2 linked regions of the Stieleria varia genome follow. The protein of the gene in region 1 interacts with the protein of each later gene in a pairwise test. Links are inferred from orthologs where the notes say so. Each region holds a gene or a part of one and is shown on either strand. Other genes may lie near its edges. The genes, in order: typA and rlmKL.

What was found.
Region 2: the proteins of typA (region 1) and rlmKL interact in binary tests that used the Escherichia coli proteins (3 or more experiments, as listed by UniProt). The link is inferred for Stieleria varia from one-to-one orthologs.

The regions. Positions count from the first base shown.
Region 1 is NZ_CP151726.1:7,869,198-7,872,517, reverse strand. Bases 183-3,179 are described here. They hold typA (translational GTPase TypA), read right to left. Parts: upstream 2,604-3,179; coding sequence 762-2,603; downstream 183-761. Other genes in these bases: Pla52nx_RS26475 (ThuA domain-containing protein), read left to right, coding at 2,935-3,179; Pla52nx_RS26485 (hypothetical protein), read right to left, coding at 183-496. Outside these bases: more of Pla52nx_RS26485, read right to left, coding at 32-182; more of Pla52nx_RS26475, read left to right, coding at 3,180-3,320. UniProt on the Escherichia coli protein: A 50S ribosomal subunit assembly protein with GTPase and nucleotide-independent chaperone activity, required for 50S subunit assembly at low temperatures, may also play a role in translation.
Region 2 is NZ_CP151726.1:8,546,275-8,549,601, forward strand. Bases 64-3,067 are described here. They hold rlmKL (bifunctional 23S rRNA (guanine(2069)-N(7))-methyltransferase RlmK/23S rRNA (guanine(2445)-N(2))-methyltransferase RlmL), read right to left. Parts: upstream 2,693-3,067; coding sequence 434-2,692; downstream 64-433. Other genes in these bases: Pla52nx_RS28870 (DUF1552 domain-containing protein), read right to left, coding at 64-181; Pla52nx_RS28880 (rhomboid family intramembrane serine protease), read right to left, coding at 2,723-3,067. Outside these bases: more of Pla52nx_RS28870, read right to left, coding at 1-63; more of Pla52nx_RS28880, read right to left, coding at 3,068-3,327. UniProt on the Escherichia coli protein: Specifically methylates the guanine in position 2445 (m2G2445) and the guanine in position 2069 (m7G2069) of 23S rRNA. Methylation occurs before assembly of 23S rRNA into 50S subunits.

The sequences.
Region 1 (3,320 bases):
CGTCAGGCTGGAAAGCCTGACGTGCGGGTGGCTACTTGATCGCCTCACCGAGCGATTTCATTGCCGCTTCGATCGCTTCGCTGACTTCGGAATAATCCTTCCCGCCGTCACCGTGAACTTTATTGTCAACTTCTTTGAACTGCGTGAACAAGGTCTCGACGCTGGCCAACGCTGTTTTCTTTGCGTCATCGCTCAACTCGGATTTTTTCACCAGCTCTTCGACATCGGTCAACAGATCGCCCGCGTGATGCAGTTGGTCGTCTGCGGACTTTGGTTCACCGTCGGCGAAGGCTTTGGCGATCTGGTCTCGCAAGGTTGCCAGTTCAGTCATCGCTTCTGGCAAGCTGTCGTGGTGGTGATCCTCCGCGCCGTGCTCGTGCTCGTCATCGTGGGAGGATGTGGTGGTCGTTGTTGTGGTTTTTTGGTCACATCCGACCCACGCACAAACGCTCAAAGCGACCACGCATGCCATCAGGGGATGAAAAACGAAACGCATGATTGGGTTCCAGGATTGAATGGGGAAAGGGCTGAGGTCAGGTGAGCGACCACTGAAATGCCAAAATCGTGATACGACAGAAGTTTCCAGCGGCACGTGGTCAAATCGAATTGCGAGTGCACCAGCAAACGCAAGAGGAAGTGGGCAACGGCGCTCGAACGCACGGCGATATCCCTATACAGTATCGCAGGTCACTGCGTTTAGGAAACACCGTGACTCTTGCGTACGGGGCGAACGACCTCAGGGTTCGGCGAGCGGCCGAATGCTAGCGTTGGTTTCTGCCGACTCGGCGGCGATCGGCTTCTTTCATCAGAATCTTTCGCAGCCGAATGCTCTGAGGGGTCACTTCGACCAACTCATCGTCTTCGATGTACTCCAGGGCCGCCTCCAGGGACATGTCGCGCGGCGGTTTCAGGATGACGTTTTCATCGCTGCCGGACGCGCGCATGTTGGTGAGCTTCTTTTCGCGACAGGGATTGACGGTCATGTCATTGTCCCGGACGTTTTCGCCCACAATCATGCCTTCGTACACTTCCACGCCAGCCGGGACGAACAAATCGCTGCGGTCCTGGAGGGCAAAAAGTGCGAAGGGCATGGTCTTGCCTCCGAGCATCGAGATCAAAACGCCGTTGGCACGACAGGGAACATCGCCTTCCACCGGTCGATAGCTTTCAAATCGATGGTGGATCACCGCGGTGCCGCGGGTGGCATTGAGCAGGCGGGTTCGCAATCCGATCAAGCCACGCGACGGGATCAGGAATTTGAGCAAGCTGTACTCGCCACGCTGAGCCAATTCTTCGAGTTGGCCTCGGCGGTGCCCGACCAGTTCCATCACGGGGCCCATCGCTTCGGTGGGGACTTCCACACGCAGTGTTTCGAAAGGTTCGTGGTCCTTGCCATCGATTTTTTTGAAGATCACGCGAGGCTTTCCGACGCTCAGCTCGTATCCTTCGCGTCGCATCGTTTCGATCAAGATCGCCAGGTGCAGCACGCCACGGCCCTTCACCGCATAGGCTTCTGTGCCCGGGATCATCTCGACGCGAAGAGCAACGTTGCGTTCCAGTTCTTTTTCCAGACGCCCTTTGATCTGCCGCGTCGTGACGTACTTGCCCTCGCGTCCTGCCATTGGTGAGGAATTGACGCTGAAGACCATTTCCAGGGTCGGTTCGTCGACCGTCAGTCTCTTGAACGGTTTGCCCTGATCGGGGGCGCAGATCGTGTCGCCGATCTCAACGTCATCAAGACCTTCGATCGCCACCAAATCGCCCGCGCTGGCCATCTCCGTGGGCACTCGGCCGAGCTTGTCGAAGACGTGCAGGCCGGCGATCTTTGTTTTGCGTTTTCCGTCGCGACCCCACAAATCGATGGCTTGCCCCGGACGGATCTCACCACCGGTGATGCGACCGATCGCGATTCGGCCGACGTATTCGCTCCAATCCAGAGTGGTCACCATCATCCGCAGTGGCGCATCGGCTTCGATTGCCGGGCCAGGCAGGTGGTCCACCAGCAAGTCCAGCAGCGGTCGCATGTCGGCGGTACGGACAGCCGGATCCGTCGTCGCGTAGCCTTCTTTGGCACTGGCGAAAACAAATCCGACGCTATCCAGTTGGTCTTCGCCGCCCAGTTCCGCCAACAACTCAAGTCCTTCGTCGAGCGCCTCGGATGGGCGTCCGTCGGGACGGTCGACTTTGTTGACCACCACGATCGGTTTCACGCCCGCCGCGAGCGCTTTTTCCAGCACAAACCGGGTTTGCGGCATCGGGCCTTCTGCAGCGTCGACCAACAGCAAGCAACCGTCGGCCATCGTTACCACTCGCTCGACTTCGCCGCCGAAATCGGCGTGGCCGGGCGTGTCGATCAAGTTGATTTTGACGCCGCGATAGGGGATCGCGATGTTCTTGGACAAGATGGTGATGCCACGCTCTCGCTCCAAGTCGTTGGAGTCCAGGATCCGCTCGCCCTTGAGTTCCGTGTCACGAAACTGTCCGCTTTGGCGGAGCAAGCAGTCAACGAGGGTGGTTTTGCCGTGGTCGACGTGCGCGATGATGACAACGTTTCGGATGTCGGGACGTCGTACGATTTCTTTTTTTGTTTCTGTCAATTGCAAGGGGACAACTCGTCCAGCGAAGGCTCTGATCTGGCCGAATTCCCAGGCCATTGGTTCTCGCGTAGACCGGCCACGCAATTCTTGCAGATCCTAGCTCCCGTCTGCTTTTCCAGCAATCGCACCGTTAGGGTGGTGACCTGCCGACGCGCCTTAATGCCACTCTAGGTGAAAAGACGCCCCCGCCCGCGACACTTGGTGATGCCGGGTGATATCATTACGAGGTCTGATCCTCGTGCGCTGACACCACCATTTCAGCCGATGACGCCCAAACCTTCTTCGACGAAACGTTCCACAACCTCCTCGATTCACGACGCCCTCGATCCAAGCCTCCATGAAAACTCACCTCAACCGCCGTGTCCTTGGCACCGCCCTCATCGCCGCGTTCCTGACCGTTTCTGTCGCTGGAGTCACCAATGGCCAAGACAAATCGGCAGCCTCCGCCAAGCCCCTCAAGGTCCTGCTGGTCGCGGGAGGTTGTTGCCACGATTACGCGACCCAGACGCAATTGCTGAAAAAGGGAATCGAAGCACGCATCAACGCGGTTGTCACGGTTGAGTTCAATCCCAGCAAGACGACCGAGACGCGATTCGAAATCTATGAGAAAGACAACTGGGCCGACGGCTACGACGTGATCTTGCACGACGAGTGCTCGGCCAACGTGACCGAGCAACCCTATGTCGGTCGCATCTTGAACGCACATCGCAATGGCGTCCCCGC
Region 2 (3,327 bases), 680 kb from region 1 along the record:
ACGCCTCGGGATAAAAACCGAGCATGTTCCCGATGCAAACCATACGCTTGGTCGGACGATTCGCAATTGCCTCAGATGTTTCTGCGGCGATCGCTCGCGGCATTGACTCCAATGCGGGCAACGCCAAGGCGACGCCAACCCCACGTAACAGCGATCGACGACCAAGGGATTTCGAATTCATAGCGGGACAGTATCCAAAAGGTGGGCTGGAATCGCTGCGTGAGAGTACGGTTGACCGGTGGCGTTGAACGCAACCAGGTTGCGATCGGCACGTAGTCGCGTCTCTCCGAGACGTGAAATTCCGAGCCTCGGAGTGGCTCGGCTTCGTGAATCGGCTTCGTGAATCGGCATGAACCCACGCATCTTCACGTTCACGCCCTGTGTAGGCGGGGACCTCATTGTACCCCACCCGCCACCAACACAAAATCCGAATCTATTTCACGATTCGCCAACATCGGTGAATGCGGCGATTGCGAAAATCCTCGGGAACGGTTTGCTTGGAGATTTCGTGGATTTCGCCGACCGCCAACGCCTCCGTGTCGAACTTAAAACGCCGAAAGTTGCACGAAAAGAAAATCACACCGCCTTTCCGCACCAGCGGCAGCAGACTTTGCAGCAGCGGCACCGCCTCACGTTGAACATCCCAGTCCTTCTCGGTCCGCTTGCTACGAGAGTAAGTCGGTGGGTCGAGCACGACCAAGTCATACATCTCGCCGGGCGGATGTTCGTTGATGAACGTCTCGATGTCACTGGCGACCAAACGATGCGCATCGCCGCTGAACCCGTTGCGTTTCAAGTTGTCTTCCGCCCACTTCAGATAGTTTCGTGACAGGTCGACGGTCGTCGTCCGTTTTGCACCACCCGCTGCGGCGTACACACTGAACGACCCCGTGTAGGCGAATAGGTTCAAGAAGTTCTTTCCCTCGGCAAGTTCACGCACCATGCCACGCGTGACACGATGATCGAGAAACAATCCGGTGTCGACATAGTCGGCCAAGTTCACCAGGAACTTCAAGCCGCCCTCGTGAACCTCCAAGCGATGGTTGGTTTGGTCGATCTTTTCGTACTGTGTGTTGTCCCGCAATCGGCTGCGGCGTTTCAAGAACACGTTGCCCTTGGGAATCTCTAACGCTTCCCCGGCCGTCCGCGCCATCAGCTCCAGCCAGTTTTCATGTTGAGCGGGATCACGGTCGTGTGGCCGTTCGTACTCCGTAATGTGCAAGTGATCTTCATAGCGATCCACGACGAGCGGAATCTCGGGAATGTCGCGTTCGTAGAGCCGAAAACACGTGATGCCTCGTTTGGTCGGCCAGCGACGCAAGTGTTTCTGTCGTTTGCGCAAACGCACCGCAAACAACTCGGCTTGCTCCATCGCCTTGTCTGTCAACGCACCGAATGCGGCTTGACCAACGGCGTGCACGTATGGCTTTGCGACGGGTTTCTCTGCTCTCTGAAGCGATTGCTCGTCTGAGACAACATCAGCCTCGGAGGGCACCTGGTCGGTATCGACGGCCGGCTGCACAGCTGGCTCACTCGCCGGCTTGCCTTCGCCGACCACCGGCTTGGGTCCGTGGAATTGAAAGTACGTGCATTGATCCCGACCGTTGTACAGTTTGCGGCGACGATCAGCCTGCCGCCCCACGATGGCTTCGAATTTTGGATGCGAGGTCAAGAAGTAGTGCGACCAGGTTGGAAAGTGGGCCAAAATGCCGGGCAAGGATCGGTACAATTCATCCAACTCACGATCCGGTCCTGTCGCCCGCGGCGATGGCAGATGCGTGATCAGGCTGCCGAAGCGTCTCTTGCTGGAAACACCACTCACTGGTTTGACGTCAAAGTGGATGTCTTTGTCGACGCCGGCGATCGCAGCGTTCTCACGCGCCGCACGAACCACTTTGGGATCGCTGTCGCTGGCCAAAATGCGCTCGCCCAATTCGGGGATGACGGCCGCATTGGCCTGCGAAATGGTGTCTTGCCACAAGTCGGAATCCACCCCGGTCCATTCTTGATAAGCGAAATCACGCAAGATTCCCGGCGCGATGTTGCGTCCGATCCGGGCGGCCTCGATCGGGATAGTTCCGCTGGCACAAAAGGGATCCAACAGCGGACGATCCGCCCGCCAGTAGCTCAACATCACCAACGCCGCAGCCAATGTCTCTTTGACCGGTCCGCCAGCCACCGTGGAGTGATACCCACGCCGATGCAGACTTCGCCCGGTCGTGTCGATCGTGATCGTCGCGTGATCCTTGACCAACGCCGCATCGACTTTGTACAGGGCACCAGTCTCCTCCAGCGACATCGTCTGATGATCGCGTTGCATCGCATCGACGATCGCCCGTTTGACACTGCGTTGGATCGCCGGCACGCTGGACAATTGTGACTTGATCGATCGCCCCGTGACGGGAAAGCAACCATCGGCGGGCAACCATTGCCCCCAGGGCAAATCACGAACGGTTTCGAACAGGGCGTCGAAATCCGGAGCGGGGAACTCGGCGACGCGAATCAGAACACGATCGGATGTCCGCAGCCACAGATTGGTTTGCACCACGGCGGCCAAGTCACCGCAAAAATTCACGCGTCCCGGTTCACCGACCGCAGCCTCCAAACCCAACGCCTGCAGCTCCCTTCGCAGAATCGCCTCCAGCCCAAAGCCGCACGTGGCAATCAAATCAAAGGTGGTTTCGGAGTTCAACGGAAAGACCAGTTCGGTGTCATCAGGGAATCAAGTTGGCTGGTCAGTGTATCCCGTTGACTGTATTTGGAGAATGATCTGATTGCGTTTCTGGTTAATCTTCGGCGCCCAGGGGGCTCTCATCTCTGAGAGCACCCGCTGGGCAGCCTTGGAATCTCGCAAGACCCGCAGATAGATCTTGGCCATCCGCAACGCTGCCAAGTGCCCGATCGTGCCCCGTCGTCGAGCAAGGATGGAAAGCGGTGCAAGGCTGTCTCGATATCGTTTGTGTGATGCCAACAAATCAACGAACTTCACCAATGTCGCGATGTCGATTTCCCCAGTGCGATCCAGTCGAACCAGTTCGTCGTAGTTTCGCTGCGCGCCATCCAGATCACTCGCATCCAAAGCCCAACAAAACTGAAACTCGAATTCCACATCGCACGGTGCCACCTCGGGTGTCCACTGCTTCGCGGCCGCCGTCGCTTGAGCAGGTGGATTGAACGCGGCGGGGTTGCTGCGGATCAGATTCAACGCCTGCTGACCGCTGGCGCGTTCGCGGGCCTCCCCCAAAATGGTTTCCAACTTCTTAGATGAACCTTTGGTTCGATCGTGATACCGTGAAAACAAGTCCCAGCCTTCACAGTCCACCCAGC